DNA from 4 places in the Cytobacillus sp. FSL R5-0377 genome. Region 2 is predicted to be linked to each of the others. Evidence: riboswitches for the same ligand, from Rfam matches in the RefSeq annotation. Region 2 holds a riboswitch; each other region holds the start of a gene.

Region 1 (8,047 bases), 960 kb from region 2:
CACTTTTCGGATTGCATCTTCTTCACAATAAAGCTGCTGGCGCTGCAGGTTACTCCATTCCACATAATCCCGATCTGCAATGGTTAATTGGCCGATGCCTGCCCGTGTGAGCGTTTCTGCATTTGCAGCACCTAATGCACCAGCTCCTATAATCAGGGCGTGTTTTTCCATCAGCTTTAGCTGTCCTTCTTTACCAATCGGAGAAAATAACATTTGGCGGGAGTATCGCTCCTTCAACTAAAGACCGTTCCTTCCACCGGACTGCTTGCTGCTGCATAACGTTTTTTAGGCATCCGTCCTGCTTCATACCCCAGTCTTCCTGCTTCGATAGCGAGTTTCATAGCTTTTGCCATTTTTACAGGATCATCGGCAGAGGAAACAGCCGTATTTAATAACACTCCATCTGCACCCAGCTCCATTGCCAATGCTGCATCTGCCGGGCTCCCAATTCCGGCATCCACAATAATCGGCACAGCAGCCTGCTCTGTAATAAATTGAAGATTAATAGGATTAATGATTCCCTGCCCTGACCCAATTGGCGAAGCACATGGCATGACTGCATGGCAGCCTAGTTCTTCAAGCTTTCGCGCAAGGACGACATCATCAGAAGTATAAGGAAGGACAATAAATCCCTCGTCCAATAGAATCTCCGCTGCTCTTATTGTTTCAATTGGATCTGGAAGAAGCGTTTTGCTGCATCCAATTACCTCAACCTTAATCATGTCACAGAGCCCGGAAGCTTTGGATAGCCTTGCTATTCGGACAGCCTCCTCAGCTGTACTCGCTCCTGCCGTATTAGGGAGTAATTTATATTTTTTTAAATCCAGCTTTTCTAAAAAGTTGGGCTGGTTTGCTTCGAAAATGTTCATACGGCGTACGGCAAACGTAAGCACCTCTGTTTCTGAAGCTTCCACAGCTTCCTTTTGCACATCAAAGTTTGGATATTTTCCTGTCCCAAGCAGCAGCCTGGAGCTAAATTCATACGGTCCAATTTTCAACATATCATCCGCCTCCTACAAAGTGTACAATTTCGATTCGATCCCCATCTGATAAAACCGTTTCAGCATACGCAGATTTGTCCAAAATATGCTGGTTTAACTCGACAATGACTACCTTTTTTTCCAAATGAAAGTGCTCGAGCAAAAGTGAAACTGATTGAACTGACTTCGGCAGCAGCACAGCATCACCATTAATGACAATATTCATATAACCACCCCTTTTGACGATTGGTCTAAATATTCAAGGCGGGACAGCTCAAACGGGTTAGGCTTCTCCGTCCTGCCTTCGAGGATGTCTGCCATCAGCTCTCCTGTTGCCGGAGCGAGGAGGATCCCATTGCGGAAATGCCCCGCTGCAATATATAACCCATCAATGACTGGATGTTGTCCCAAAAAAGGCTGCCCATCAGCCGATTGCGGGCGAATTCCTGTCCAGGCTCGTTCCCATTCTGCATTCGCGATATCCGGCACCAGGTTTTGAGCCTTTTCCATCAGCTGGGAAATCCCCTCAACGGTCACCTTTTCATCAAATGAGTTTGCTTTAACCGTTGCCCCAACTACCAGCCTTCCGGATTGCTTGGGAACGATATAACATCCGTGTGAAAAGATCGTCCCTTGTACAAGCGTTTTATCAGCCTTGACCGAGAAGCACTCGCCTTTAACCGGAATAATGGGCAGCACAAGGCCCGTTCTTTCAAGAATCTCCCTGCTCCAGGCACCGGAAGCAACGATAACGGAATCAGCCAGAAATTCTCCCTGGCTGGTTCTAACCCCATACACCCTTTCACCTTTTAAAATAAAATCTGTTACCTGTGTATACTCAAAAATTTCTGCGCCGAGGGTCATTGAAGCTTTTGCAAAGGCAAGGGATAATTCATATGCCTGTACCTGTCCATCATTCGGTATATACATCGCCCCCCTTAATTTGGCTGATACGAATGGTTCACGTTTAATCAGGTCATCAATGGAAAACCATTCGGCATCCTCGCCCGCTTTTTGCTGATTTTCTATTAATCTTTTTAAACTCATCTCCTCTGCAATATTATCTGCCACTCTATATACACCCTTATTTTGATAGCCGATATGCACTTGTGATAACTCTTCCAGTTCAGGAATCAGGGTCCGGTACATGGAGCGGCTTTTGCATGCGAGCTGGAACAGCGGGCCGTCTTCGGTCAGTTCCGTTTGTGCTCCTAAAATTCCAGCAGCCGCCCCGGAAGCCTTACCAGCTATTTTTCCCTTATCCAAAACAGCCACTTTATACCCTCTTTTTGCCAGTTGAAAAGCAATGGAGCTGCCATTAATGCCTCCGCCGATTATAACGGCGTCAAACCTTTTCCTCATCATATCCCCTCCTCATTTAACATTTTTGAAAAGAGCTTTGCTGCCTCCGCAGGCTCCTTTGCCTGCAATATCCCTGACATGACAGCAATGCCATCTGCCCCTGCCTCCAGGACTTCAAGTACGTTCTCTGGTTTAATGCCTCCAATTGCCAATACCGGAATGTCTACTGCCTTTTTTAGAGCCTCCAAAGACCCCGTGCCCCTTGGCGGGATTCCCTTCTTGGAGTCTGTTTCGAATATATGCCCATACAGGAGATAATCAGCCCCCTGTTTGGCAGCCTCTTCAGCTTCCTCAAGTGAATGTACAGAACAGCCGACAGGTAAATGCGGAAAACGCCTTTTTACAATATCAGCCGGCAGACTGTGGTAAGCAAGATGCACACCCGCTCTAAACGCCCAGGCAACATCCGCGCGATCATTTATAATGATTTTACGAATAGGAATTCCTTTTTTAAGAAGATGCTTTACTCCGGCAAATAACTCCCTTGAGGTCCAGTGTTTTTCCCGTAAGTGGAATTTATCAGTAAAGGGTTCCAGTTCAACAGCTATTTCAGAGAAGTCCTCTGGAGAAAGCTTTCCGTCTGATATAACATGCAGCTGTTTCTTCATAGCAGTCCGCCCCTTTGCTTTTTTAGATTTTTTTGCAATAAAAAAACCACCTTCTATGTAGAAAGCGGGGCTATGAGGCCATAGAATTCAGGCCCGAACCTCCACTTCCCTACGCTGGCATTCAGCCAGATCAGGTTCCAAGGGTCTTAAAGCCTTTGCTTTAATCTCAGCCTTCAATCAGGCACCCCCAGCGGATATCATTCTATTAAACTATAAAAAGACTACTGATAAATGTTTCCCCCAGCCTTATTAAATTCCTCAGCTTTTTCTTCCAGTCCCTTCTGTATCGCTTCGCTGGTTTCAAGCTGATGCTCTTTTGCATAATTCCGGATATCCTGCGAAATTCTCATGCTGCAAAATTTTGGCCCGCACATGGAGCAGAAATGAGCGGTTTTTGCCCCTTCAGCCGGAAGGGTTTCATCATGGAATTCCAATGCCCGCTCAGGATCCAATGAGAGGTTGAATTGATCTCTCCAGCGGAATTCAAAACGGGCTTTTGACAGGGCATCGTCCCTTTTTTGCGCACCAGGATGCCCCTTTGCCAAATCTGCTGCATGAGCGGCAATTTTATACGTAATGACGCCTTCACGCACATCGTCTCTATTTGGCAAACCCAAATGCTCTTTAGGGGTGACATAGCAAAGCATCGCCGTTCCGTACCAGCCTATCATGGCAGCCCCGATGGCAGAGGTAATATGGTCATAGCCAGGAGCTATATCTGTCGTAAGAGGCCCAAGCGTGTAAAATGGTGCTTCCTGACAGATTTCCAATTGCTTATCCATATTCTCCTTGATTAAATGCATGGGAACATGGCCGGGCCCCTCGACCATTACCTGTACATCATGGTTCCAGGCAATTTTCGTCAGCTCACCAAGTGTTTCGAGCTCCGCAAACTGTGCCTCGTCATTTGCATCTGCAATCGATCCTGGCCGGAGTCCATCCCCTAAGGAGAAGGCCACATCATAAGCTTTCATGATCTCGCAGATTTCTTCAAAGTGTGTATATAAAAAGTTCTCTTTATGATGATGGAGACACCATTGGGCCATAATGGATCCCCCTCTGGACACAATTCCAGTCAGTCTTTTGGCCGTAAGCGGTACATAACGTAAAAGGACACCTGCATGAATTGTAAAATAATCAACACCCTGCTCTGCCTGTTCGATTAAGGTATCCCTATACACTTCCCACGTGAGATCCTCAGCAATTCCATTCACCTTCTCCAAAGCTTGATATATCGGCACCGTCCCAACAGGAACAGCAGAATTTCTGATAATCCATTCACGTGTTGTGTGAATATTTTTGCCAGTTGATAGATCCATAATTGTATCTGCTCCCCAGCGTGTGGCCCATGTCATCTTCTCAACCTCTTCTTCAATAGAAGATGAGACTGCTGAGTTTCCAATGTTCGCATTAATCTTTACATGGAAATTCCGTCCGATTATCATTGGCTCTGTCTCAGGATGATTGATATTAGAAGGAATAATGGCACGTCCTCTCGCTACTTCGGACCGAACAAATTCCGGTTCCATATTTTCCCGAATGGCTATAAACTCCATCTCCGGTGTTATGATCCCTTTTTTTGCATAGTGAAGCTGGGTGACATTTTTCCCTTTTATCGCTTTCAGTGGCTTGCGGGATAGACATGGAAAAAGTTTATGATTAGCACGCGGATCATCTTCATTAAGGTAGCCGTTGTCCTCGGGCTTTATTTTCCGCCCATCATATTCTTCTACATCTTCGCGTTCTTGAATCCACCGGCTTCTTATAGGAGGAAGCCCTTTTTTTAGATTTGCCGTATGCTGAGGGTCTGTATAAGGGCCGCTCGTATCATAGACGCGAACCGGCTCATTTACTTGCTGACCAAAACTTCCGGTGGTGGGACTTAATTCTATCTCACGCATCGGAACCTTTATGTCAGGTCTCGATCCTTCCACATAGATTTTCCTGCTGCCAGTAAAGCTCGACATAATAAAAATACTTTCATGATTTAATGAACTTGCAGTCATTGTTATCTCTCCCTTATTCAAAAATATAGGGACGAGACCTGGAACCGGGAAGTGCCGGATATGTAAAAAAGCCGGTCCACATAATGATGGACCGGCTTAACCGCAGATGTCTTTGCACAAAGAAACTTTTGCACATTCTAACTTCCCCACGCTGGTATAATCCAGATCAGGTCCAAAGAGTCAAGAAACTTTAGCGCGTTTCTCTCTCAGCCCAAGCTATTGGGCACCCCTAGTTATTACTATTTAATTCTACTTTAGTATACATAATTCAGAAAACAAATAAAAGGTATTTCTGCAAACGTGAATCAAAAAGCTTTCACCTTTTCACGCATGGATCCTTCTCCTAAATGCCCTGCGGCATTTCTGATTAGACATTCAAATTCTAAAAAAAACATAAAAACGCCTGACATAAGCAGACGTTTTTCCATAAATTTAAGATGTGCAGCATCATTTAATTCTCTTCTGAACCCCCTTCGTTCATATCCAGATTCTCTTCACCCTGTGGAGATTCTTCATTCATTCCGGGATCCTGCATTTCACTATCTTCCTTATTGTTTTCATCCATTTGATTATCTTCCAATTCTACATCTTCGGTTTCCGGCGGCGGCTCCTGCTCATCTGTTCCGCACCCTGCCAACAATAATCCTGCACCTAATGGGACTGAAAGCAAAAGCTTCTTATAATTCATGTGTTTTCATCTCCTTTGGCAGTATTATGTTTCTTTAAGACCTTACCCATTCGGCAGGATTACAAACTTGACATCCTATCATCCGATTAAATTCCTGATTCAGGCAAATACTAACCCTGCCACAACTACTGGAGGACGAAGAATGAAAATGCTTTTCTCCCTTATATTATTTAGCATCCTGGGAATGCCTTTATACAGCGGACAGCATGCAAAATATGAACAATGGAATCAGCAGGGTCTTTCTGAAGGATATCACGGCCATGTGGAAGAACGCATAGAAGAACCATATAAGCATATTCAATTGCTGGGCATTAATGATTTCCATGGGCAGCTGAATGTCACTCGTCTGGTCAACGACAGGCCAGCAGGACGTGCTGATTACCTTGCTGCCTATTTACGTAAGCGTGCTGCTGAAAATGAAAATACCCTTTTGCTTCATGCTGGGGACATGATTGGAGCCAGCCCGCCGGTATCTGCGCTTCTGAGGGATGAACCGACTATTGAATTTTTGAATAGGATGGGGTTTGATATCGGCACGATTGGCAATCATGAATTCGACCGGGGTTCTGATGAGCTGCTTCGCCTGCTGACAGGCAGCAGCCCTTCTGCAGTAAAAGATTACTCTGGATCCCAATTCCCATGGATTGCAGCCAATGTCATAAATCAAAAGTCAGGTAAACCATTCCTTCCTCCCTATAAGATAATAAACATTAGCGGCATCCCAATTGGATTTATCGGAGTCATCATGAGAGAAACACCAGCTATAACAGCACCTGACAGTGTGAAAGATTTAATCTTCACTGATGAAGCTGAAGCCATCAACAAATATACCCGGGAACTTCAAAAACAAGGTGTAAGAGCCATTGTAGTATTAGCACATGTTCCAGGCGAATCCAGACCAAATGGACAACAAGCCAGTGGCCAGCTGATTGATTTGGCACATCTAGTGGGTGATGAAGTAGATGTCATTTTTGGAGGACACAGCCATACTTATCTGAACAGTGTTGTAGATGGTAAACTCCTGGTCCAGGCCTATTCATACGGCACCGCCTTTTCTGATGTAGATATAGAAATAGATCCGCAGACTAAGAATATTGTCCGCAAACACGCAGAAATTGTAACTGTTTATCAGGATCGGATCGAGCCTGCAAGCGATATAACCAGGATAATCGATCGGTATGAAAAAAAGGTAGAATCTGCTGTAAACAGATATATTGGCACTGCTGCTATTCCAATCACGGCCGAACAAAACATAAGCGGTGAATCAGCCTTGGGCAATCTTATTGCTGATTCTCAGCGGTCAGCAATGAACACAGACTTCGCTTTTACCAATCCGGAAGGAATCCGCGCAGACATTGATGCCGGCCGTGTTACCTGGGGAAATTTATTTGGGGTCCTTCCCTTCAGTAATCTGCTTGTCAAAATGGACCTGACTGGCAGCCAAATCCGTGAGGTCCTCAATCAGCAATGGCAGCCTAATATAACTAGAATTCTACAGATATCCGGAATTACTTATACTTGGGATGACAGCAGGCCTAAAGGTGAAAAAGTAATAGATATATACCTTCCGGACGGAGCAAAACTCGAACCGGCCAAGATCTATTCGGTCACTGTAAATACTTATCTCGCTAATGGAGGAGATAATTTCACCGTATTTCTAAATGGGATAAATAGAGTGACTGGCCCCAACGATATTGATGCACTGGAGAAGTATATTCAGCAGCTCCCGCAGCCGTTTAGTTATGCGATTGATGGACGCATAAAAAGAATGAATTAAAAGGACAGTCATGGCGACTGTCCTTTTTCTTGTCCATTTGATACTAATAGCAGGATCTGACTCATATCTTTTCAATAGGATTAAACATGAAAGGAATGGGATAATGAAAAAATATATTTATTTTCTCATGCTGTTCGGCGTTTTCTTTCCCTTTTTTCATAAGACAGCCATTGTTTATGACAACTGGAGATTGTGCACTACTGCTTCTAAATTAATCGGGATCAGGCTATATGGACTGGATTCCATGAGAAATCTCCTTATTTCAGCACTGGCGGCCCTCGCTGCTTTCTTTTTCACACAGCTATTTATAAGATGGGACAGCAAAAATAAAATCTAGCTTTATCACTATTCATATATAGTAAATTGAGGTTTAGTCGGGTGATCAATGACAAGTGCGTCTTTTGGAAATTTTAATAGCTTTTGAAAAAGTGCAAGATCACCAATACAGCCAACTGTCATTATCGCTCCCAGGATTGATAATCCGGGCATATTAAGGACAATTCCAAGAACAAGCGGACCTAAGCCAGTTGGAATGAATGGCAGCAATAAAACCTTTTTCATTTGCTGAACAGTCACTGGCTGTTTGGCATGAGCATAAGCAGCACCTATTTTCCAATTGACTCCCC
Region 2 (8,047 bases):
TTTTTTTCATTTCTACTTCTGTTAAATAATCAGTAAAGGCAACGTCTTTTGATATATCTATTTTGGTCTCTTCCTCAGACTTCAGGTCTTTTACATAAAATGCCTGATCCTCAATGAGCCTGCTGTAATCAACCAGCCGCACTTTTAATTCCTTTCCGGACTCTAATGAGAAAGAAAGGAGAGAGGAGAAATTTACGTGAGCTTTTTCATTTAGGAATATATTTTTTTCATTGTATTCAATTTCATATTGCACTGTCCAGCCATATTGCATTCCCTTATCATCGATAAGAGCTTTTGGCTTGGTAGCTGCATCTTTTAAGATAGAGGATTTGAATTCCTTATACTCATCAGATTTTAAAACGGCTTTCATGAAATCCTTCTCAGTCGAAATTGCCGATTTGCTTTTGGGCTGTGCAGAAACATTGCCCGAGAAAACTAGTAAAATAGTCAATAATAAGAAAATATACTTTTTCATCACATACCTCCTAAAAGTATTGTCCAATATAAGATTAACCCATATTTCCAAAATTAGGAATGGTGCGAAGTGATTATATTTATCTAGTATATTTTCTCTAAAAAAACCGTCTTATTGTAAATGTTTTAATCAATATTATAAAAGGCTTTTGTATTATCATTCAGCTTCTTAAGGGCACTGCTGAAAGTAATTTCTTTTAGTTCAGCAAAGACACTGATCGAATGGGCCATCATGGCCGGATGGGCAGGTTTGTTTTTAAAAGGGCCATCAAATTCCCATGGACCGTCTGTTTCGGCCATCAATTTATCGATAGGGAAATCCCGTACAAGGAGCTGTATTTCTTTTTCGTACACAATATCAGGTGTAAAGGAGATATAATATCCATTTGAAACCAGCCTGCTTATGGCTGCGGTGTCACCTTTAAACCAGTGGAAATGAGCCTTTTTAATTGAGTGCTTTTCCAATAAATTGCATACAGTCGGTGCATCATCATAAATTGCATGAAGGGCAATAGGCTTATCCCATTCTTTTGCAAGCTTAATGAATTCTTCGAGAAGTTCAATATACCCGCCAAGCTGCTTTACTCCTTCAGATTTTAAATAGTATGGAAGGCCAACCTCGCCAACAGCAGCCATTTGCTCTTTGTGAATCTTCATCCAGCTGAAAAGCTCTGAAATTTCATGATCACTGGGCAGTGCCTGTTCAGGATGAAAACCAAAGGCAGGTTTAACAAAAGGATAAATTTCCGAAAGAGCAAGGTTTCGTTTACAGGAGGCTAAATCGCTTGAAACTGTTACAAGGGATAGCTGAAATGGCAGCTCATTAAACATTCTTTCTAAATCCATATGACTATATTTATCAAGGTGAATATGGGAATCAATATATTTATCCATGCTCCTGCCTCCTAATGGTTTTTCAGCGCATGATGGATACTTCTTTTGCAGGCAAGGAATTCCTCATTGAGAAGAAGTTCCTCCACCCTTGGCCTGTTAAAGGGTACCACATATTCATTCATTACTTTAGCAGGCTTACTGCTCAGGACCAAAATTCGATCAGACAAGTAAAGGGCTTCTTCAATATTATGTGTTACAAACAGAATTGTCGGTTTATGCTCGTTCCAAATATCAAGAAGCCATTTTTGCATATCATGGCGGGTGAGCTCGTCTAAAGCTGAAAAAGGTTCATCCAGCAATATGATCGGCTGCGGGCTCAATAATGCCCGGATAAAGGCAGCCCTTTGTTTCATTCCTCCCGACAATTCATGAGGATATGCATTTTCATAGTCGCCGAGTCCTGCTTTTTGAAGCATGTTTCTGGCCGTTTCCGGATCGGCTTTTCCCATAATTTCCTGGCCAAGCATAACATTCTGGAGGATGGTTCTCCATGGCATCAGGGAAGGTGTCTGGGGCATATAGCTAATTGAACCGCGTTTTCCGCTGATTTCTGTATTCCCAAGCTTAATGGAACCTTCATCTGGCAGGAGCATACCGCCAATCAGGTTGAATATAGTGCTTTTTCCGCTGCCGGATGGACCAAGAATCGAAACAAATTCACCTTCATTTACTTGAAAGCTTAAATTGTTTAATACTTGATTGGAATCAAAACTTTTCGATATAGAATTAACCGATAATTGTATCATTTCCTGCCACTCTCCTGGGACTTCCATTTAATAAGCAAACGTTCAGCCAGTAAAATGGCTCCAAAAAGGAGCAAACTTAACAGCATAATCGCAAAAATGGCTACAAAAACACGGTCTGTCCGAAATGAGGAAGAGGCTAGGGTCATATAAACCCCTATTCCGGCTTTAGCTCCAAGCCATTCAGATATGACAGCACCCATCACACTATAGGTTGCAGAGATTTTTAGGCCTGAAAATAAAGATGGAAGGGAATGGGGGAGCTCCAGCTTCCAAAATAGCTGTCCGCTGCTCGCCCCTGCCATCAGCATATAATGCCTGAGTTCTCCCGGTGTTTGCCGAAAACCATCCAATGCTGCAACAGTAATCGGGAAGAAGCATACCAGCGTAATGACAATAAGCTTTGGCAGTATGCCAAATCCGAACCATACAACCAGTAAAGGAGCCAGAACAATTATTGGCACATTTTGAGAAAGGATAAGAAGCGGGTAAACAGACTCCCTAATAAAAGGCAATAAATGCAGTATCACAGCTGTTAGTAATCCAATGACAGTGCCTATGCCAAATCCCCATAGTGAAAGCAGGATTGTCGATTGAAGATGCAGGCGGAAGCCCTCCCAGCCTAAAAACGCCTCCTGAATAATGTCTGTCGGGGGAGGAAGCAGCCAAGATGGGACATCTGCCAGATTCACCGCCAGCTCCCAAAAAATGAATAAAAGAAGGAGAACCGCTGCCGGCCTCCATCCTTTTCTGACTGCACTGATCATGAACGGTACTTCTCCGTTAAATCACTCATTTGAATTCCAGCAGGCTGATATAGGATCTTAACCTGTGAAATGACATTGCTGCTTCCTTTTTCAATCATTTTTCTGTTCATGTCAGCAATGATTTTTAATAAATGTTCTAAATCGCCTTCCATCGTTGTTTCCAGGGGATGAACTTCGTATTTAACACCCGATTGCTGAATGACACTGATTGCTTCATCAACATATGGTATAACATTTTCCCCATCTTTTGTTTTTGGTATGATTTGAATGCTTACAAGTGCGTTTGCCATTTTATAAACTCCCCTTATTCCGGCAGGAAGTCATTTGTAAATGCTTTGCCGGCATCTAATTCTTTTTCTAAAAGACCATTTTCATGCATCCAGTGTGCATAGTTTTCCCAGACTTCAAGCTTTTGTTCTCCCCATCTGGAAGCATCATCCTGATAGCGCGGAGATAGCCACTCCTGGCTCTTTTTGACCAAGTCACTGTCAAGGTCAGGAGCATGCTTTAACAAAATATCAGCTGCTTCGCCAGGTTCGTTGATTGCAAATTCATATCCTTTGGCTGCTGCTTTTACAAATGCTTTGACAGTCTCCGGATCATCTGCAATCATTTTTTCACTAGTTGCCAGTACAGGCGTGTAGTAATCCAGTTTATCAGAGTAGTCTGTAAGGTAGACCATATTAATCTTTTCCCCTCGAAGCTCAGCTTCTACACCTGTCCATCCGTAATAAATCCATGCGAAGTCTATATCTCTTTTAACGGCTGTAAAAAAGTCTGCATCTCCCATGTTCACAATTGACACTTTATCGACATCAGCATTTTCCTTTTTCATTAGAGAGTCAATTACTGATTTTTCTACAGGTGCCCCCCAGCCGCCATAAGTTTTTCCTTCAAAATCTTTCGGCGATTTAATATTTTTTTCAGCAGGGGATGCAAAACCGGAAGTATTGTGCTGAATGACAGCAGCTATTGAAACCAGTGGCACACCCTGTACCCGCGCTTCCGTAATGCTTTCCTGATAGCTGACACCGAAATCTGCCTTGCCTGATGCGGTCAATTGATCTGCTCCTGCCTCACCTGGCATGATGATTTCGACATCAAGTCCTTCTTCTTTAAAATAGCCTTTTTCCTTTGCGGCGTATAAGCCGGTATGATTGGTATTGGGTGTCCAATCCAGAACGACAGTAACCTTTTTCAATTCTTGTTTGCTGCCTGCATCTTCTTTTCCAGTCTGGCCGCTGCCGGCACATCCGGTAAGCAGCAGAAGAAGCGCAGAAATAGCAGCTATACATTTTTTCATAATGAAACCTCCAAAAGCTTTTATGTAGTAAGGAAAGTGGGTATTAGTCTGCCCTGAAAATTAAAAAACGCCCCGGCATAATACCGGGACGCATATAAAAAAACATTTATGATGTTTAAGAATATGTTCCCTACGCCGGTATTAGCCAGATCAGGTTCAAAGGGTCAGCATCTTAAGGATGAAGTCTCAACCGGCACACCGGTTCCCCTACATTTCTTGCTATATAATTTTAACAGACATGAATACTTTCCATCATTATTATAGCAGACAATATAAAAAAGGACAGCATTTGAAATTTATTTCATTTCAATTGTCCTGCTGTCTTTCCAGGTTTTGAATTTCTCAAGCTCCCCTGATATTTGACTGACGGCAAAGCCCAGTACTGCTGCGTCATCCAAAATCCCCATTCCAATTAAAAAGTCTGGAACCAGGTCGATAGGGGAAACAAAGTATAGAATGGAAGCAATAATAAAGATAATTGATTTTTTGGAGATATGCCGGTAATCACCTTTTGACCATGCCCTGACTAAATCAATCAGCAGCTGAAACTTTTCCCATATATCATTTAATGAGGATTTGTTTTTATCTGCTTTAAGTGTCGCCTTTTTTAGCAGTCCTTTCGTTTTTTCGGGATCCTCTGCGTAGCGTTTTGCCCTGGAAGAAAATTTTTTATAGCCATCCTTATAGTCTTTCGTTTCTATTTCAGGCATAGCCATCACTCCTATATTGATAATTCGGGTAAACAGTTATAATCTATTATTTACCGCATACGTGACATGACATAAACATTTAACCTGAAGAAAAAAATGGAAATAAGCATTAAGCAGTATCAATATATTTAGTGGGAGCTGGTATTTATGATTGAAAAATGGCTGAAGGAATCAAAATATACAGTAATACTAGCTGGAGCAGGGATGTCAACGGAAAGCGGGCTGCCTGATTTCAGGTCAGCCAACAATGGATTATGGAACGGGAAAGATCCTGGAAAAATTGCCAGTACGGAAGCATTAAATCAAAATGTGAATGAATTTATAGATTTTTATCGGCACAGGGTAATCGGACTGAAAGAGTGTAATCCTCATAAAGGCCATTATATTCTTGCTGATTGGGAAAAGAGAGGCATGATAAAGAGTATTATAACTCAAAACGTTGATGGATTTCATCGGCTTGCTGGCAGTAAAAATGTATCAGAGCTTCATGGTAATCTGCAGACACTCCACTGCCAGGAATGTAAAGAAGTGTTCCCAAGCGAGGGTTATTTGCATGGGCATACTCAATGTAATTGCGGGGGAATGCTTCGTCCTTCAGTAGTTCTGTTTGGAGAAATGCTGCCGGAGCAGGCATTAGATTTTGCGGCAGATGAATCAGACAAGGCAGAACTATTTATTGTACTGGGATCATCCTTGACTGTGACCCCGGCAAATCAGTTTCCGCTGATAGCGAAACAAAACGGAGCAAAACTGGTGATAATTAATATGGAACCCACTGATTTTGACTTTTATGCAGATGAAGTAATCCATGACCGCAAAATTGGTGACGTACTCGAAGAACTAGATGGCCTTTTAACAGCGGGAGAATGAGTATCTTATAATAAGTCTCGTACTATGATTTTTTGAGCAAGTCCCCTATAATAGACAGTGAACATGATTACTACCGCTTCAAGCGATATGATATATAAGGAGTGTTCAGCATGTTATCAAACATCGGAATTCCAGGCTTAATTCTCATCCTCGTTCTGGCTCTTATTATTTTTGGGCCTAAAAAACTTCCCGAAATAGGGAGAGCATTCGGGGAAACTTTAAAAGAATTTAAGAAATCTACTCGTGATCTCACTAAAGATGATGACGATGATAAAAGAAAATAGCCTACCGGTTTAGAACCGGCTTTGCAGACGATTGGTCTCAAAGCCGGTTTTTCTTTTTTATGGCTTCCAAACGGTGTGAATGGGTATATAAAACAAGGAAAAGAAAAAACAGTTGACTGACATGTATATACAAGATAAAATGAAAGCGTAAACAGATCATGTATATACAAGTTGCTTTGGTTTATATTTATCAAAATTGAGGACCATAAATAAGCACCTTATAACTGTTTTTTTCTTTTATTTGAAAACGGTAACAGGAGGAGAGCGAAGAATGGCTACAAATAAAGAGTCAGCAGAGCAAATCGTAGAAGCTATCGGGGGCAAAGATAATATCGCTGCGGCCACTCATTGTGTAACACGGCTGCGTTTTGCCTTAAAAGATGAAGGCAAAGTCAATAAAGAAAAACTTGAAAATATTGATATAGTGAAAGGGTCCTTCTCCACCAATGGACAATTCCAGGTTGTAATCGGACAAGGCCTCGTTGATAAAGTATATAAAGAAATGACAGAGGCTACCGGAATTGGCGAATCGTCAAAGGAAGAGACCAAAAGTGCTGCTGCCGAAAACTTAAATCCCTTGCAGCGCGGCATTAAAACACTTGCCGATATTTTTATTCCTATCCTGCCAGCTATCGTAACAGCTGGTTTGCTGATGGGAATCAACAACATTATGACTGCGCCAGGTATTTTCTTTGATGAAAAGTCGTTTGTTGAAGTTTATACAAACTGGGCTGATCTGGCTGCGATCATTAACCTGATTGCCAATACTGCTTTCGTATTCCTACCCGGTTTGATTGGATGGAGTGCTGTTAACAGGTTTGGCGGAAGTCCGCTTCTGGGTATTGTGCTTGGTTTGATGCTCGTGCACCCGGATCTTTTAAATGCATGGGGCTATGGTGCTGCAGAGGAAGTTCCAAAGTGGAATTTATTTGGTTTTGAAATTGAGAAAGTAGGTTACCAGGGTCAGGTATTGCCGGTATTATTTGCTTCATATGTGTTGGCTAAGATAGAAGTATTCCTGAGAAAAAGAATTCCTGATGCTTTTCAGCTTCTGACTGTTGCACCGATTGCATTATTAGTAACAGGATTTCTTTCTTTTATTGCCATTGGACCAATTACTTTTACAATCGGCAGCTGGATTACAAATGGTGTTGTCGGAATCTTTGATGCTGTTCCGGCACTTGGAGGATTAATTTATGGGGGGTTATATGCACCGCTTGTAATCACTGGCATGCATCATACTTTCCTTGCTGTTGATTTGCAGTTAATCGGCAGCATTGGCGGCACGTTTTTATGGCCTATGGTTGCATTGTCTAATATTGCACAGGGTTCCGCAGCTTTTGCCATGATGCTGCTTAGCAGAGGAAATGAAAAGCTGAAAGGTCTTGCGCTTACATCTTCAATATCAGCATGGCTGGGCGTTACCGAGCCGGCTATGTTTGGGGTAAATCTTCGCTTTAAGTATCCGTTCTTTGCAGCGATTATTGGGTCGGCGATTGCTGGCATATTCATCACTATTAATGGAGTTAAGGCACCGTCAATAGGTGTAGGCGGATTGCCGGCGTTCTTCTCCATCTTTGCGGAAAATTGGATTCCTTTCTTTATTGGAATGGGAATTGCACTCATAGTTCCGTTTCTATTAACTTTAGCTTTCTCAAAATTTAAAAAAGCCGAATAAACTTGAAGATGCCATGGGGTTCTATGATTCCATGGTATCACCATTTTTAGGCTTTCTCGAAATTTTATTATACCGGAGGTCGCATTATGAAGAAGCATTGGTGGAAAGAAAGTGTAGTTTACCAAATCTACCCTCGGAGCTTCATGGACAGCAATGGAGATGGAATAGGAGATTTGCAGGGAATTATCTCAAGACTGGATTATTTGAAAGAGCTCGGAATTGATGTGGTCTGGCTATCACCGGTTTATAAATCGCCAAATGATGATAATGGCTACGATATCAGTGATTATCAGGATATTATGGAAGAGTTTGGCACCATGAAGG
Region 3 (8,047 bases), 1.0 Mb from region 2:
TAAGTTTGAAATGATTTTTTTGCTCGTCTGAGGATTCGCAAGCAACCCTATTCCTGCTCCTACAACCCCGCCCACAATAGCCAGATTCATAGAAAAGTTAGAGCCTTCCTTCTTTTCTTTCAATTCATTGCCGTTTTCGGCTTGCTCATTTTCTTCGCTGCACTGATTTACTTCCTGATTTTGTGTTGCTTCACTGCTCTGATTATTAATTTCATTTCCTGTCTGATTGTTTGCTTCTTGATTTTCCATGTTTACTGCCTCATTTCTTTTTAATGTTTAATTTTTTTCTCTATACGCTAAATTGCGGTTTCTGATTTTGTCCTCTATCCATAAGGCCATCCTCTTGCACTTCATCTGTTAATAAACCAACCGCTTCAGCATAGCGCAGCCACGTATCCACACTGGCAATGACCACTCGCGCTTCAACTGTCAGAATTTCGATCCCGACAAGAGAAACTCTCACAAATGCATCAATCACAATTCCTTTGTCTAAGATCCTGTCTATAACTTCTGCAAGGCTGGAGCTATCCGTACTTTTTTGAACACTCATATTTCCATCTCCTTTCGGCTTTTGCATAGCGGGACGATGTACGAGTAAATTTAGGGTTTAAGTTATAAATACCTTCAGGCCAGAAGGTTAAAACGGGGCATAAATTACCATTCCCAATCTTTTCTTGAAATTTTTCATCACTTCGCTTTCCAGTAATATTAGAAAGTGATTAAACATCCGTTTCTGAGTATCAACCGTTTGATTATTACAATTTCATTACATTCGTTTAGAGCCACTCTTTGAGCATTTTTAAACGTTTTTTATAACAAAAAAGAGGCGCACTATTTAGTGCACCCCCTACTATGAATTTTAATTTTCGAAACACCTGCAGTAAGAGCTTCAGGCAAATAATGGTTTTATGAAGTTGCTGCCGGAATGCCTGCCGGCCACTTTTCACAGGTATAAGCCATCTCCCAGAAACCAAGCTCCAGCTGGCAGCTTTTCCGGAAAGCATCCTTCATCCGCTGTCTTTCTTCCGGTGATGCCCCTTCAGCAAGCTCATCCAAACGGTTTCTCATATTCATGGTCACCGCTTCGACTCTTAGATTTGCATAAAATGAGATCCATGGATAAAACGGATGGTTCTCATCTGGCTCATATTGCTTCATGAGCTCAAGCCCAATCTCCCAATATGTCCATGGACAAGGCAATAATGCAGCGAGGATTTCACCCATTCCGCCTGTGTGGGCATGATACATCATATGTTTTACATAATGATCAGCTGTCGGAGGGAGCGGATACCCCTGCAATGCTTCATAATCTACCCCAATCTGCTGGCAGAAATTATGATGAGGATGCACTTCGCTGTTCAATACAAATTCTATCTGCTGATTAAAATAAGCAATATCCTTGCGCTCCGCAGATTTTGAAATGGCAATCCCATAAATATGCATGAATGCATTCAAATACTCAAAGTCCGCTTTAATGTAATGAGCAAGCGCCTCTTTCGGCACATCTCCTCTCCCAATGCCCTGGACAAATGGGTGCTCAAATATCATCTGAAATAAATCTTCATTTTCTTTGCGCAAAATCTCTGAAAAAGTCATAAAAAATAGCCTCCTATTAAACTCAGAAGCTGCCGGGGAAAAAGCATGAGGATTTAGATTGAGGTCCTCACTGCTTCCCTGCGCTGGCATTATCCAGATCAGGTTCCAAGGGACAAAGGAAAAAGCTCCTTATCTCAGCCGTAGCGCCCCTAGCAGTTTTCTAACGTTTTTAATTGTTTTTTACCTAGCTTGAAGTTTTCCTCTCATAACTTTGGGATATCGCTATAAATCCGTGAAAAATGCTCATAAAGTCAGGTTATTCTTCTGGAATTCCTCGTCCTGAGCATACCCAACCGCATTCCATCCCAAAATCATCCCATTGCTCGAATCAGATTTTTCTCTTTAACCTTCGCCAATACCATCCAGCCTATCGCCGCACCGGCAATGCTGCTGATCAGAAACGGCGGCATGAAGAAGAATGCACCAGCTGAACTGCCCATGAGAAGCTTTGCGTACGGAACGGCAAACAATGCACCAATTATGCCGGTGCCCACTACCTCTCCAATGGCAGCCCATATTTTCCGTCTGAATTTCAAATAAAGAACACCAGCCAAAAACGCACCGATCATTCCGCCTAGGAACGCAAGCAGCGTCCCGAATCCAAGCAAATTACGCAGCAATGCAATCATAAAAGCGACAGCTGCTGCCGGCAGGGGACCAAGTGTCACCGCTGCCAATACATTTACCGCATGCTGGACCGGATAGGCCTTAGCTGCTCCTGCGGGAAACCAGAGCAAATGGGATCCGAGTGTCCCTATTGCTACAAATAAAGCCATCGCAGTTAACAATCGGGTTTTGTTCATCTATACCTCCTTTCTAAAAGGGCAGCCTGATTGCTTATCAGGATGAGAAGTATGTATACAAAAAAGCCAGATCCCGACAAGGACCTGGCTTGGTTAAAGTAAATGAATCGACATATAGTCAAATCCTACTTCCCTCCGCTGGCATTAACCAGATCAGGTCCATAAGAGTCGGAAAGCTATACGCGCTTTCCTCTCAGCCCACGCATTCGGGGCACCCCTAGTAGTTACATAGATATTTAATTTGATAAGCTACTTCAAGCTTATCAAATTATTCCGTCAATGTCATCAATCTTTTCGCTTATATACTTTTCTTGATGGATTGAATTAAGCGCTCATCATTTTCTGCTGCGGAGCTTTGAACAGATTCGTCATTAATTAGCGCAATAGGCTTGTCCGTTTTCATTTTGGCTCTTTTTCATAGACTATAATTTTTCATGGCAGGAAGTTTGATAACACTTAATACTTCATTCGAATTAGCTGCAGACCGGCAATATCCTTTAAGCTCCCTACCCCTGCCAGGGAAAGCGACACTTTTGTTTCTTCTATAAAGTTGGCAAGTACTTTTTCAACTCCAGCCTGCCCGCCAATGGCCAGGCCATACACATACGGCCTCCCCAGGCAAACGGCGTCGGCTCCCAGCGCCAGAGCTTTAACCACATCTGAACCTCGTCGAATGCCGCTGTCAAACAAAACCGGGATCCGCCCTTTAACTTCCTTCGCAATCGGTCCGAGCGCATCAATCGCCGCAATCACTCCATCAAGCTGTCTGCCGCCATGATTGGAGACAATGATTCCATCTATCCCTCTTTCAACGGCCAGCCCGGCATCTTCAGGGTGGAGAATGCCCTTTAATAAAATGGGCAGGCTTGTTTTCTCCTTTAATCTCGCAATATGCTCCCAGCTTAATGTTGGATGATGAATATTATTAAGGATTCCCTGTACGATATCGCCATCCTGGAGAGAGGCCATAAAGACTGGATCACTTTCATAATTAGCTTTTCCATAGCCAAGCTTTAAGGGGGAAAAGTTATTTCTTAGATCAGCCTCCCTCCATCCCATCATCACCGTATCAACCGTTAACACAATGGCCTCATACCCCGCTTCCTCCGCGCGCCGGACCATGCTGAACGATGCTTCTTCATAATTGGACCAATATAGCTGGAACCATTTGGGACTCGTGCCTGTGGTGCTGGCTATTTCTTCAATGGAATAACTGGAAACTGTGCTCTGGATAAATGGAATGCCAAATGAAGCTGCTGCACGTGCAGATGCCATTTCTCCCTCATTATGTTCAAGCCGCTGCATTCCAATCGGAGCAAGGAAAATAGGATAAGGATATGTTTTTCCAAATATGTTCACACTTATATCCGGCATGGAAACATCCTTCAGCATTCTCGGCACAATTGAGTATTTTGCAAAGGAGTCGATATTCTTTCTAAGCGTTTCTTCCCCGCCGGCTCCTGATTGAACATAGCCAAAACCGTCTGCTCCCATCACTTTCTCCGCTTCCTTTTCAAGCTCCTTAAATGAAATAGGAAAGTTTTCAGCGAAACTAATATTCTCTACTTTTGCCATTTTCCCGCCCGCCTTTTTTTGAATTTATTGAAAATAATATCATTTTTATGGATTATTTGAAACCATGTAATAATTTTGGAGTCTCTCCCTGGCAAAAAAAGAGTCTCAATAAGCAGGGATTTCACAAAGAATCGGGAATAACCATCTTAACTAAATGAAATTGGAGTGTACCAAATGTTAATCAAGCAGCCTTTTGATGAGTTTCTGAAATTCCATTACGAAAGAGTCAGTAAAAGTAATATGAAAGTCACTTTGCCAGTCCAGCCGCTCTTTATTAACAGCGCTGGACTGGTTCATGGAGGAATTATCTCTACTCTTGCAGATGTAGCGATGGGAAATATTTTTGAGCCGGGTGAAGATCAGCTGCAGTCTGTGGTGACCGCTGATTTAAAGGTAACGTTCCTAAAGGGCGCGACAGGGGAATATCTAATTGCCGATGCTCACCTCGTTAAAAGAGGACGAACTCTCAGCCATACGGATTGCCTGATTTATAACGATCAGGATCAGGTGGTTGCCAAAGCATCGGGGATTTTCGCGTCGATCTAGGGAAACTTCCAATTTTCTGTAATTTAATGATTATCCCCCCTGTCTCAGGGTATAGTTACCTAAAACAAGAGGGAGGATTTCACCATGGAGCATATTGAAGCGATATTGCTTAAATTTGTTATGATTACCGCAATGCTGGGAATTATTTTGACTGGAATTTTTGATATCAGCTTTACTGAAACACTCATTATTAGCGTCATTCTCACTCTAGGGGCTTATGTTCTGGGGGATATGATGATATTCCGTATGTCAGGTGACGAAACAGAGCATACAAAAAGGAATACCATAGCAACCATTTCTGACATTGGTTTAAGCTTTTTTGCCATCTGGCTTTTATGTGAATTAATGGTGTCCGGGAAAGACGGCTTGGCAATGGCAGCCTTTATCTCTGCCCTTTTGATAGGTGCAGGTGAATGGTTCTTTCATGTATACTTGGATAAACGCGTTTTTGCTTATGATGGACATAAATGATATCTGAAGAGACCTCTGCAGGGTCTCTTTTTTTACTTTATGGCCGAAAATGGATATACGAAAGACATATGTTTTAGTATTCGATCTCATTATAATCCTTAGGCTGAGGTACCGGCTGATCCTCTTCATGCTTTCCAAATTCATTGACAAGCTCCATCTCTTCTTTGGGGCCTTGTGTCTGTTTTGTATTTTGCTTATCTCTTTTAGACAATCTATTTTGCTCCCTTCGTTCCGTTTCTAAAATTAATATTTCCCATTTACTGCATTTCACTCATAAATAGAGGATTTTTCCTCCATTTGATTTAAAAGTTCTTCAGCAGGCAGCAACAGGGATCAGGGCAAATCAATCAAACGTTTGATTGATTTGTGTTCACTAAAAAAAGGCGGATAATTTCCGCCCTTTTTGATCAGCTTGCTTGTTCCTCTGCTGGCACTTCCTGTTTCTCCTTAGAAAGGAACCATCCAGCCAATGCAATTCCAACTAATACAGCATAGAATGTAATTTTCCATTCAGCTGACTTAGCAAAACCTTCAGGAAGGATTTCAAGAGCCGGATGTGACATTGTATAGACAGCCAGTTTAACACCAACCCAGCCGACAATACCAAAAGCTGCAATCTCAAGCCCAGGTCTGCGATGAAGCAGATCCACAAAGAGATTTGCGGCAAAACGCATAATGATTAATCCAATCATACCGCCGGCAAAGATGACAAAGAATTTTCCGCCGTCAAGTCCGCCTACATGGCCTAGACCTGAATCCGGAAGTGCTACAGCCAATGCGACTGCCGCCAGAATAGAGTCTACAGCGAAAGCAATATCAGCAAGTTCTACTTTGAAAACCGTCAGCCAAAAGCCTGATTGTTTTTTGGGCTTGGTAACCCCTGCTTCTTCCTCACCTTTTTTCACAAGAAACTTTCTTAATATATGATTAGCCGCGATGAACAGAAGATATAATGCTCCAATGGCTTGAACCTGCCATACGTCAACTAAATATGAAATCGCAAATAAGGATCCGAAACGGAAAACAAAGGCTCCAGCCAATCCGTAGAATAAAGCCCTTTTCCTCTGCTCTTCTGGAAGATGCTTAACCATAATCGCAAGCACCAGCGCATTATCAGCAGCCAATAGACCCTCCAATGCCACAAGCAGCAGCAATACCCAGCCATACTCAAGTATCAATGACAATTCCATCTAAAACACCCTCCCTATTTCACCTTTGTGTATCTTTCGTCTAAACGCTTTTCAATTTTTGCCAGCAATTGTTGATCTTTCAGCAGCTCTTCTTTGTTTTTCTTAACTAATTCTGCGAATGACATCTTTGCTTTTTTCATCCTGGTCTCCTTTCCTTCTAATTTTATAAGTATTGAAAGCTTCACACTGTTTCCCTGCAGTTATGTCGATTGAGGATTTCCATGCCGTCTTTATAAGGCAATAAAAAAACCTCTACCAGCAGGCGGTAAAGGTTTAAAAAACAAAAAGACCTTTACCCGAAACAGGCAAAGGTCTTGCTAACAACGTTAAGGTTGCCAACAAAGCCGGGAGCTCTTAACTCCGAAATGACGACTCTGTTGTAAAAGCTACTCCCCTTTAGGAGAAACTATTCAACTATTTAAAATAATCATACTCTAATTTGTTCAAAATGTCAATACTTAAGCAAATCGGTAATAAATTAAAATGAAAGTCGCTAGGACGAAAATAAAGTTCAGAAATACAAACACAAATTGATCTGCCTTCGTTTTGTGCAGCTTGATCGGCGGGTTATAGAAAGATACTCCTTCAATGATGAAAATAATCAGCACAATATGGATCATAAAATGCCCGATCACCTCTGTCATGCCAAACAGCATTGTAGTTGTGATGAAAATAACTGTCACGACGAAACCAACTACACGGTTAAGAATCCCTACTACAAGAAGGTAACCGACTACAAACTCAATAAATGCAGCCATAACAACGAATGCGGCAGGTGAAAAGCCGAATGTCGGGACTCCATGATTGGCCACAATATCCAGAGACATGCTTGGATATACCCATTTTTCAACAGCCACCCAGCATAAAGATAAACCTGTGCCCAAATATAAGAATGGAAATCCAACCTTCTCCAGCTTCGTGCTGCCGACCAGCAGTACCCCAATAATGGCAACATAATATCCATAATCAAGCATGTGGAATAAGCCATTCTGCATGGTAACGTACACAAACAGCCCCAGTAAAATTACGGCCCCGGCCTTTGTTGAAAAATGATGCGGAATTAGCAGAAAGCCAATTGCTGCCCATGTTAAAATCAATGCAATCGTATTGGTTAAATGAAATTCAGGCGCAAATAGTGTTCCATTCGTTACCTGGAGGATTAATGCGGCAGCCGTTCCATACTTCAAAATATATCTGCTGTATTTGCGGAACCCTGAGAGCCAGTCATCAAGCTTCTTAACTTTAGCCCATTGTGATGTCCTCGGTATAACCAATGTCAATAATGCAAGGACAATCGCAGCTGTCAGGGCCAGTCCCATAAATAAAGGTGATAATATATTTTCAATGGTTTCCTTTTGAGGTACCACGTTCGTGAACCATTTCACATGAGCACTTGTAAAAAAAGGTGTCATGATTAAGCCTAATATTATTAATAACTGAAATATTTTCTTCATGGCTATTGTGCCTCCTTGATGGCTAATAAAAATATATAAACAATATAAGTACAGTTTTAATATAATATACTTCTTATCCATGTAGAGTATTCAAAAATGAACATTATGTGAAATAATTCACATAATGTACAGTTCATGTATTATTACCTTAACTCTTGTAAAACTCTTTTCAATTCCTTTAAACTCCTGTTCCAGCAGTAAAAAAGTTCGAATCCTGTCAGATTCTTTTAGTTTACTAATCTTAAAATAGTGGTTATGATGATAGTTATAATCATGCAAAGGGGTGAGGGAATGAGGAAACGACGGGTAATGCCGCTTTTAATGCTATCTGTTTTTTTATCCTTTCTCATAACCCAATACCCTGGTGTCCATTATAATGACATTCCGATGGACCAAAGCAAAGCAGTAACAG
Region 4 (8,047 bases), 260 kb from region 2:
TACCTTTATGATAGATATTGATTAAAGAAGGGGGCAGTACATTGAATAAAGCCATTTTTCTTGACCGGGACGGCGTTTTGAATGAGGTTTTATCTGAAAGGGTAAAATTCGTTAACAAGCCTGAGCAGTTATATTTATTGGAAGGGGCAGCAGAAGCTGTGTCAGAACTGACCAAAGCCGGATATGAAATTTTCGTCGTGACCAATCAGGGCGGTGTGGGACTCGGCTTTCTGAAAGAAAGAGAGCTAAAGAAAATTCATGAAAGGCTGCAGGAGCTTGTTGCAGCCAAAGGCGGACATATTAAAGAGGTTGCCTATTGCCCTCATAAGCCGAAAGCAGGCTGTGAATGCCGGAAACCAAATGCAGGCATGCTTTTGGAATTGGCTGAAAGGCACCATCTTGATTTGGCTAAAAGCATTATGGTAGGCGATCATGAGCGGGACATTGAGGCAGGGAAGAAAGCCGGCTGTAAAACTGTTTTTATCGGCTCAGAGCAAACAAGTGCAGATATCCAGGCTTCATCACTTCTAGAGGCAGTAGAGGACATTTTAGAAATGCTTAAATAAAAGAGTAAAAGCCGCTTCCGCGAAAGGTGGAAACGGCTCTTAATTTTATTATGATTGTTTAGAAGATTAGCGTGCTCCGCCAAGCTGCTGCTCAGCCATTTGCACAAGGCGCTTCGTAATTTCTCCGCCTACAGATCCATTTGCTCTTGAAGATGTTTCCGGGCCAAGGTTCACACCGAATTCTGTTGCAATTTCATACTTCATTTGATCAATTGCCTGACTGACTCCTGATACTAAAAGCTGATTAGAATTGCTGTTTCTTGCCATGTAAATCATCTCCTTGGTGTAGTTTTCTTGTTTGTTACAATTATAGCTTTAGGAGAGCAAATAAGATTTATTCATAGTTGTTTATGGTACTTTATGGTAATTTTTTGAATCTGCAAATGCGGGTATGGGACTGTGCGCATATAAATACGGGCTATTCGCACAGAAAAAATTTGTTGCGCACATAAAATGGCTTCTTCCGCACACAAAAAGATTCTATCCGCACAGAAATCAAAATTGCCAGCTAAAGTTCGCCATTATAAAGCTGGAGAAACCCGAAAAGCCAAGAGATATAGGCACTGACCAATATTGCTCCTATAAAAATGGCCAAACAAGCCCAATCTTTCCAGGAAACAGAGACTTTATGATAAAAATCCCGGTTTTTATCTCCGGTAAACCCTTTTGATTCCATTGCCATGGCTGTCCTCTCAGCTTTACGGATCGCTCCGGCAAGCAGGGGAACTGTATACCTCTTAAGCTCTGCCATTTTTTCCGGGAGTGTCCTGGCTTTGGGTACTCCCCTGATCCGGTGTGAGCTTCTGATGATCTCGAATTCTTCTTTCATTAATGGCAGGAATCGATAGCCTGCCATGATTCCATATGCAAGCTTTGGAGAGAGCCGGCATTGCTGCATTAAACTGAGCAGAAATGCTGTCGGCTTTGTGGTTAAAATGAACAGAAGGGACAGAGAAGTAAAGCTTAACACCCTCATTCCAAGGGAAAGGGCACGCAGAAGGCCCTCCTCAGTCAATGTGAAGATCCCCCATGCCCATAATAGGGTTTCCCCTTCAATCGCTTTAGAAAAAATCAAAGCTGACCAAATATATATGACAGCCATGAAGATAAATGGCGAGAAAAGCAGAATCCATCTTTTGAATGAAACTCTTCCAAAAATAAAGGTGGCTGCTGCCGTTATCACTAAGGTCAGAAAAGGTGTAACCGGGTCAAAAAAAATCGATAGAAGTAATACACAGACTATCACAGTGAATGCTTTAATGCTTGGGTTTAATTCATGTAAGAACAAGTTTTTCCCTCCCTGCAATGGACCCGATATCATTCCTGAGTTTTTCAATGTATGGAACCTTTAAGGAAGCAGTCTTCAGAATGTCCTCTTTTTTCCATAATGCATCAGGCAAACCATCGTAAATCTTCTCTCCTTCTGAAAGAACAATCACTTTGTCCGCATATGAATGGATGATTTCCATGTCATGTGTGATCATCACCACGGATCCGCCGCTTTGGATCTTTGCTTCCATTAGCTTCATAAGCTCACCGCACGTCCTGGCATCCTGTCCAAAGGTCGGCTCATCGAGGAGGAGAAGATCCTGGTTATACACAAGCATCGATGCAACACTAAGCCGCCGTTTTTGCCCCTGGCTTAAGGAAAAGGGATGCATGTCAGCGCACTGCAGCAAGTCCACTTGAAGCAGTGCAGCCTGAACTGATTCTTTAATATCACCATCAGGAATCTGCTGTATTTTTAGACTGAATGCAATTTCATCATAGACAGAATCAGCAATAAATTGGTGTTCGGGGTTTTGAAAAACATAACCTAATTTCTGTCTTAGCTCCTGCTCCTTCCACTGGGAAAGGGGACTGTCATAAAAGAGAATATTGCCTTTGGAAGGAGTATAAAGTCCAGCCAAGAGTCTTGAAAGCGTTGTTTTTCCTGATCCATTTGAGCCGGCAATGGCCACAAATTCACCTTTTTTAACAGAAAAACTAATATCTTTTAGCAAATCTTTCCCAGCTTTATAAAAGGATAGATTCTCTGCGGATAGAATAATTTGTTCTTCAGGAGCTTGGTGATTTTTCTTCCTGTTATCTAAAACCTGAAGTGCACCAATGGGATTCTCAAATCCGGCGATTAATTTCTCATCAGTCAACGGAAGTTTTTCCCCTTTATAAATACCTGCTTTTTTCCCTGAAAGGCCTGCTTTTACCGAACTTGGCAGCCAGATGCCCTCAAGCAGAAATTCTTCTGCATATTGATTAAAGCATTCTTCAGTGCTTCCATTAAATAATAGTTCGCCTTCTCTGTTTAGGACTGCGCAGCGGTCGGTCAAATCAATCCAATCATCCAGCCTGTGTTCGATTATTAGAAGGGAGAATGATCTCTTCTCTTTAAGCTCTTTAATGATGCGGGTAAGTTCATAGCTTGAAGCCGGATCCAGGTTTGCTGTCGGTTCGTCTAAAATCAGGAGATCCGGTTTCAATGACAATACACATGCCAGTGCAAGCTTTTGCTTCTGGCCCCCGGAAAGGGTGTGAATTGGGGCATATTTATATGGCAAAAGATGAACAAGCTCCAATGCTTCATCAATCTTATTCCCGATTTCTTCATGCGGCGTTTTCAAATTCTCAAGTCCAAATGCCAGCTCATCCTCGACTGTGGTCATGCAAAATTGGCTTTCAGGGTCCTGAAACACAATTCCAATGTGCTGATTAATTTCACCAGGGCCGAATTCCTCCAGCCTCTTTCCTTTGAATGAAATGATCCCGTCCAATTCGCCATCTGCGGCCTCGGGATACAATTTATTTAAGCAGAAAGCAAGTGTGCTTTTTCCCGAGCCGCTGGGTCCCAATAATAGAACTGCTTCCCCTGCATTAAGGCTGAATTGCATATTTTTAAAAATGGGCTTTTTCACATCTTCATACCTGAATGTAAGCTGCTCTGTTTTTAATATGTTCTGTTTATGCTGTAATGCCATTTTCCGGTTTTCCCCTTTTCAGCTCTTTGCCAATAGGAAAGCTGTTTAATGCTCCGGTCTTTGCAAGGCTTTCGCTCAGCCATTTGCCCATCAAGCCTGCCAGTAAAGCACCGCTGACCATCCTTACACAAAACATAGCCATTACATAACCGGGTGAGAGGGCCGCATAGCCGGAAATGAAATAGCCCCAAATAAAGCTTGTAACAGAAGAGCCCATGCCGGCAGCAATTAAGACCCATGTCCGGTAATTATTCCATTTCGTGGCCGCAAAAACAGCTTCCGCTCCAATCCCCTGAATCATGCCCGACAGAATCAGGCGGGGACCGACAGCATTGCCGATCATGACTTCAATGGCTGCAGCGATGGTTTCCGATAAGAAAGCTGCCCCGGGTTTTCTGATTATGTACGCTGCGAGAATTGAAACAATAAACCAAATGCCAAAAATAAAATCATATCCAATTAAGCCGAATATTGCATATAGCACATTGCCAAATTGCATGAATATCAGGTATACAACTGCAAACACGACAGCGAGTACAGACAGGACAATGACTTCACGAAGCTTCCACTTTTCAAGCATATTATTCAGCCCCCTTTTTGGATGGGCTATTGGCAGACATATTCACCGTCATAACAATATGGGTGGAATTGCTTTTCTTACAGTTTTCAAAAGCGTCCTCCAGAGTTTTAAAAACAGAGTGTGCATCCCCGTCTAATCTTGAAGCATAATGCACCCCTTTTGTAAAAATTCCCTGATTCATTGCAAGCTCGACCTGATCCATAATGACATTCATGTATTCAGGAATCCCCATCGGATAAAGGGCGAACTGGACCGCAACTTCCTGGCTGATACCTGCTGCTGATTCTTCATTTGCCAATTCCTCATTCTCAGCAAGATAAGCATCTCCTGCAGTATCACCAGGACATCCATTTGAAAAAGTTCCGTTAAATACTACATGGTCACCATGCTTAACAGCTTGAAGATAAATAGCTTTAACCACATCGAAAACATGAATGGACCTGCCTCGCACACAGGTGCTAACATCATCTGTTTCCATCCAAACCTTGCTCGTATCCACTTCTTTTAAAGCTGATAAAATAATATCCGCAAACCTGTCAGTCATGGGATAAATTGAAAATCTGCACCCTGTAATTTCACTGGTTCCACATAAAAAATTTTCCTGCATTTTGCCATCCTCCTAGTATTAATGAAAAGTTTTTTTCGTAAGGTTTGCTGCTGTTTTTTGAATTACTTACTGTGTTGATAGTATCGACAGGTGCAAGGCTCCTTCGGGAGCATATGTGCAAGCACACCGCCTGCCCGCGATTCGCTGGGAAATCAACGACAATATACATGAGCCAAAAACAACAAATTTTACAAAAACAGCCTGGTTAAAATAAAAAAACTGCATTCCCAATAGGAAATGCAGTTGAATGTTATCAATACACTAAAATGATAGCCGTTCACCTGCACTTCCCCACGCTGGTATTATCCAGATCGGGTAATAAGAGTCAGAACGGATTGTTCTTCTCAGCCAAAAAGCTCCCCTAGTGCAAAACTTGGATATGCAGTTTTTAATGACTCCATCTTAATACGGAGAATCCAAATTGTAAATGACTATTTATAATTCTTTTATTCAAATAATCTATGAAAACAGTTAAACACCTTCACTAACACAGGCAATCAACGAAAAAATTTCTGCATTGTCCATGTCATGTTCTAATCCAGTCCCTCCCTTCATAAAAGTGTAATAGGACAATTTTACACCGAGAATAGGGGGCAAATCGGATGATATACAGAATGCTTGCTTTAAACATAGACGGAACACTACTCCAATCAAATGGAAGACTTCATAAATCAACAAAAGAAGCAATTGAATATGTGCAGCAAAAGGGAATTTATGTAACACTTGTCACATCCAGAAGCTTTCCTTCCGCGAAGAAAGTGGCTAAAGCATTGAAATCCAATTCTTTGCTGGTTACACACAGGGGGGCATATATTGCAGCTTCCCAGGAAAAGCCTATATTTGTAAAAAGGATTCAGGAAGATGAAACGTTTGAAATCGTGCGCCTGCTTGAAGGCTTTACCTGTCAAATCAGGCTGGTGCACGAAAAATATTCCCTTGCAAACAAAACGAAGCTTAATACCAATATGCTTGCAAAAACAGTTTTTACAACGGGTGATCCCATTTTTTATTCCCAGCAATTTGTGGATTCTTTAAGTGAGACTATTTTAGATGAGCCGGTTACGCCGCCGAAAATCGAAGTGTACTTTGAAGATAAGGAAGACCTTGAGGATGCTAAGACAGCCATTTGGGGCATGTTTGAAAATGTAGAAGTCTTAAAACTGAACGATCTGAGGATGGACATTGTTCCTGCAGGGGTCTCAAAACTGAATGGGCTTCTCTATTTATGTGAGCATCTTGGGATTTCCAGAAATCAAATGGTCGTCATAGGAGACTCTGAAGATGATCTGGAAATGATTGAAGCAGCAGGATTGGGTGTGGCAATGGGCAATGCTCCGGCAGAAGTAAAAAAAGCAGCGGACTGGCTGACGCGATCAAATGATCAGAACGGCGTAAGCTACATGGTTAAAGAACATTTCCGTAAACAGCATCCAATCGATTTCCTGAAGAAAATGAATCTATTAAAATAAAATTCAATGAATGAGAGCCCGATTAGTAATTCGGCTCTTTTTTTAGTTAGCGATAGTATAGAAACCATATCAGTAACCTATAGGATTCACTTTCCTGATATTGACCTTGTTTCCCCATTTATGTACACTAGAAGGAGTTTGCCAACATGAATAAATAGACTATGCAGCTGCCGTCATTGAGATAAAACACCGGCAGATTTATTATATTTTTAAAAAAAGGTGATCGATTTGAACATTTCAATTTTAGGCATACAGGATGAACGATTCCATCGGCCGCTTCGGCTGATAGGGAACCTCTTTTTTGAAGAATGTGAAGTGGTGCTTGGTGAGAATGATGCAGCAGATCTGATCATTTCTTTTCAAATTGAGCATGGAGAACGCATTAAAGCCGCTGCAGAGATTACTGATAAAAATAGCAATAAACTTACAGCTGATTTTGAAAAAGAGTTCATTCCGGCTGAGTCAGAAAAAGAGAATTTCAAACAAATCAAGAATGCAGTATCTCATGTATACCTGACTGTTTTGCAGGACTGGACGGGCATTACGCAGAAGTGGGGAATTCTGACTGGGGTACGTCCCACAAAATTGCTTCACCGTGCCATGCAGAATCAGACACCTCTTAAGGAAGCACATCAGCAGCTGAAGGAAGAGTACCTGATTACAGATGAGAAAATCCAGCTTATGCAGAATATTGTAGACCGGCAGCTCGCTGTCGTGCCGGATCTTTATGACTTGAAAAATGAGGTAAGCATATATATCGGCATTCCGTTCTGTCCGACAAAGTGCGCGTACTGTACTTTTCCTGCATATGCGATTAATGGCAGACAGGGTTCTGTCAACTCATTTCTTGGCGGCCTTCATTTTGAAATGCGCAAAATGGGAGAATGGCTGAAAGAATATAATGTAAAAATTACCACTGTCTATTATGGCGGAGGGACTCCAACAAGCATTACAGCTGAAGAGATGGATATGCTTTATGAGGAAATGTATGAATCTTTTCCAGATGTAGAAAACATTCGGGAGGTCACCGTGGAAGCAGGCCGTCCGGATACAATCACACCTGAAAAGCTTGAAGTGCTGAAAAAATGGAATATTGACAGAATCAGCATCAATCCCCAGTCCTATATTCAGGAGACACTGAAAGCTATTGGACGCCATCATACAGTGGAAGAAACCGTAGATAAGTTCCACCTTGCCCGCGATATGGGAATGAATAACATTAATATGGATCTGATTATCGGACTCCCTGGAGAAGGTGTACCGGAATTTGCACATACATTGGATGAAACAGAGAAATTAATGCCGGAATCCCTGACAGTTCATACTTTATCCTTTAAACGTGCTTCGGAAATGACGAAGAATAAGCAAAAATATAAAGTTGCTGAGCGGGAAGAAATTGAAAGAATGATGGACATGGCTGAGGATTGGACTAAAAAGCATAATTACCATCCCTATTACCTATACCGTCAGAAAAATATCCTTGGCAATCTTGAGAATGTCGGCTATGCTCTTCCGAATCAGGAAAGCATCTATAATATTATGATTATGGAAGAACAGCAGACAATCATCGGGCTTGGATGCGGGGCTTCCAGTAAGTTCATTGACCCAGAGACAGGAAAAATTACTCATTTTGCTAACCCGAAAGATCCAAAATCCTATAATGACAGTTTTAAGCATTATACAGATGAGAAATTGAAAATATTAAAAGAGTTATTTAATAAACACGAATCCCTTGCTGAATAGGCGGGGGTTTTTCTTATGGGGATATTTTAGAAAATTAAGAAAATATTAAAGGGATTTTGTGAAAATAAAGAGAATGAATTAGGTAAAAGATCATAGAACTCTATGAT

The links. A riboswitch is a leader RNA that binds a small molecule or an ion and turns the genes downstream of it on or off. The one in region 2 is predicted to bind thiamine pyrophosphate.
Region 1: it holds a riboswitch for thiamine pyrophosphate, as region 2 does, so the genes downstream of both, thiC (phosphomethylpyrimidine synthase ThiC) here and NSQ49_RS04955 (ABC transporter substrate-binding protein) in region 2, are expected to answer to the same signal.
Region 3: it holds a riboswitch for thiamine pyrophosphate, as region 2 does, so the genes downstream of both, thiW (energy coupling factor transporter S component ThiW) here and NSQ49_RS04955 (ABC transporter substrate-binding protein) in region 2, are expected to answer to the same signal.
Region 4: it holds a riboswitch for thiamine pyrophosphate, as region 2 does, so the genes downstream of both, NSQ49_RS06315 (Ykof family thiamine-binding protein) here and NSQ49_RS04955 (ABC transporter substrate-binding protein) in region 2, are expected to answer to the same signal.

Annotation. Positions count from the first base shown of each region.
Region 1 covers NZ_JBBORA010000001.1:1,961,640-1,969,686, forward strand. Annotated here, with positions in the region: gene NSQ49_RS10015 (MoeB/ThiF family adenylyltransferase) at 1-237, opposite strand, end outside; gene NSQ49_RS10020 (thiazole synthase) at 234-1,001, opposite strand; gene thiS (sulfur carrier protein ThiS) at 1,003-1,206, opposite strand; gene thiO (glycine oxidase ThiO) at 1,203-2,342, opposite strand; gene tenI (thiazole tautomerase TenI) at 2,342-2,950, opposite strand; TPP riboswitch at 3,040-3,149, opposite strand; gene thiC (phosphomethylpyrimidine synthase ThiC) at 3,172-4,956, opposite strand; TPP riboswitch at 5,083-5,197, opposite strand; gene NSQ49_RS10045 (hypothetical protein) at 5,408-5,644, opposite strand; gene NSQ49_RS10050 (bifunctional metallophosphatase/5'-nucleotidase) at 5,787-7,421, shown strand; gene NSQ49_RS10055 (hypothetical protein) at 7,525-7,758, shown strand; gene NSQ49_RS10060 (DUF3267 domain-containing protein) at 7,767-8,047, opposite strand, start outside.
Region 2 covers NZ_JBBORA010000001.1:1,005,941-1,013,987, reverse strand. Annotated here, with positions in the region: gene NSQ49_RS04980 (hypothetical protein) at 1-475, opposite strand, end outside; gene NSQ49_RS04975 (TatD family hydrolase) at 601-1,368, opposite strand; gene NSQ49_RS04970 (ABC transporter ATP-binding protein) at 1,380-2,114, opposite strand; gene NSQ49_RS04965 (ABC transporter permease) at 2,111-2,878, opposite strand; gene NSQ49_RS04960 (thiamine-binding protein) at 2,875-3,168, opposite strand; gene NSQ49_RS04955 (ABC transporter substrate-binding protein) at 3,183-4,181, opposite strand; TPP riboswitch at 4,292-4,400, opposite strand; gene NSQ49_RS04950 (YkvA family protein) at 4,478-4,891, opposite strand; gene NSQ49_RS04945 (NAD-dependent deacylase) at 5,039-5,761, shown strand; gene tatA (twin-arginine translocase TatA/TatE family subunit) at 5,872-6,045, shown strand; gene treP (PTS system trehalose-specific EIIBC component) at 6,317-7,723, shown strand; gene NSQ49_RS04930 (glycoside hydrolase family 13 protein) at 7,810-8,047, shown strand, end outside.
Region 3 covers NZ_JBBORA010000001.1:2,032,247-2,040,293, forward strand. Annotated here, with positions in the region: gene NSQ49_RS10465 (gas vesicle protein GvpP) at 1-249, opposite strand, end outside; gene gvpA (gas vesicle structural protein GvpA) at 290-550, opposite strand; gene tenA (thiaminase II) at 907-1,596, opposite strand; TPP riboswitch at 1,655-1,757, opposite strand; gene thiW (energy coupling factor transporter S component ThiW) at 1,908-2,399, opposite strand; TPP riboswitch at 2,513-2,628, opposite strand; gene NSQ49_RS10485 (alpha-hydroxy-acid oxidizing protein) at 2,856-3,974, opposite strand; gene NSQ49_RS10490 (PaaI family thioesterase) at 4,149-4,520, shown strand; gene NSQ49_RS10495 (DUF2512 family protein) at 4,605-4,991, shown strand; gene NSQ49_RS10500 (hypothetical protein) at 5,065-5,202, opposite strand; gene NSQ49_RS10505 (TerC family protein) at 5,399-6,181, opposite strand; gene NSQ49_RS10510 (FbpB family small basic protein) at 6,196-6,321, opposite strand; gene NSQ49_RS10515 (hypothetical protein) at 6,640-7,635, opposite strand; gene NSQ49_RS10520 (hypothetical protein) at 7,927-8,047, shown strand, end outside.
Region 4 covers NZ_JBBORA010000001.1:1,264,705-1,272,751, reverse strand. Annotated here, with positions in the region: gene NSQ49_RS06340 (D-glycero-alpha-D-manno-heptose-1,7-bisphosphate 7-phosphatase) at 42-566, shown strand; gene NSQ49_RS06335 (alpha/beta-type small acid-soluble spore protein) at 633-833, opposite strand; gene NSQ49_RS06330 (energy-coupling factor transporter transmembrane component T family protein) at 1,075-1,854, opposite strand; gene NSQ49_RS06325 (ABC transporter ATP-binding protein) at 1,841-3,541, opposite strand; gene NSQ49_RS06320 (ECF transporter S component) at 3,525-4,121, opposite strand; gene NSQ49_RS06315 (Ykof family thiamine-binding protein) at 4,123-4,728, opposite strand; TPP riboswitch at 5,000-5,101, opposite strand; gene NSQ49_RS06310 (Cof-type HAD-IIB family hydrolase) at 5,331-6,197, shown strand; gene NSQ49_RS06305 (coproporphyrinogen III oxidase) at 6,426-7,940, shown strand.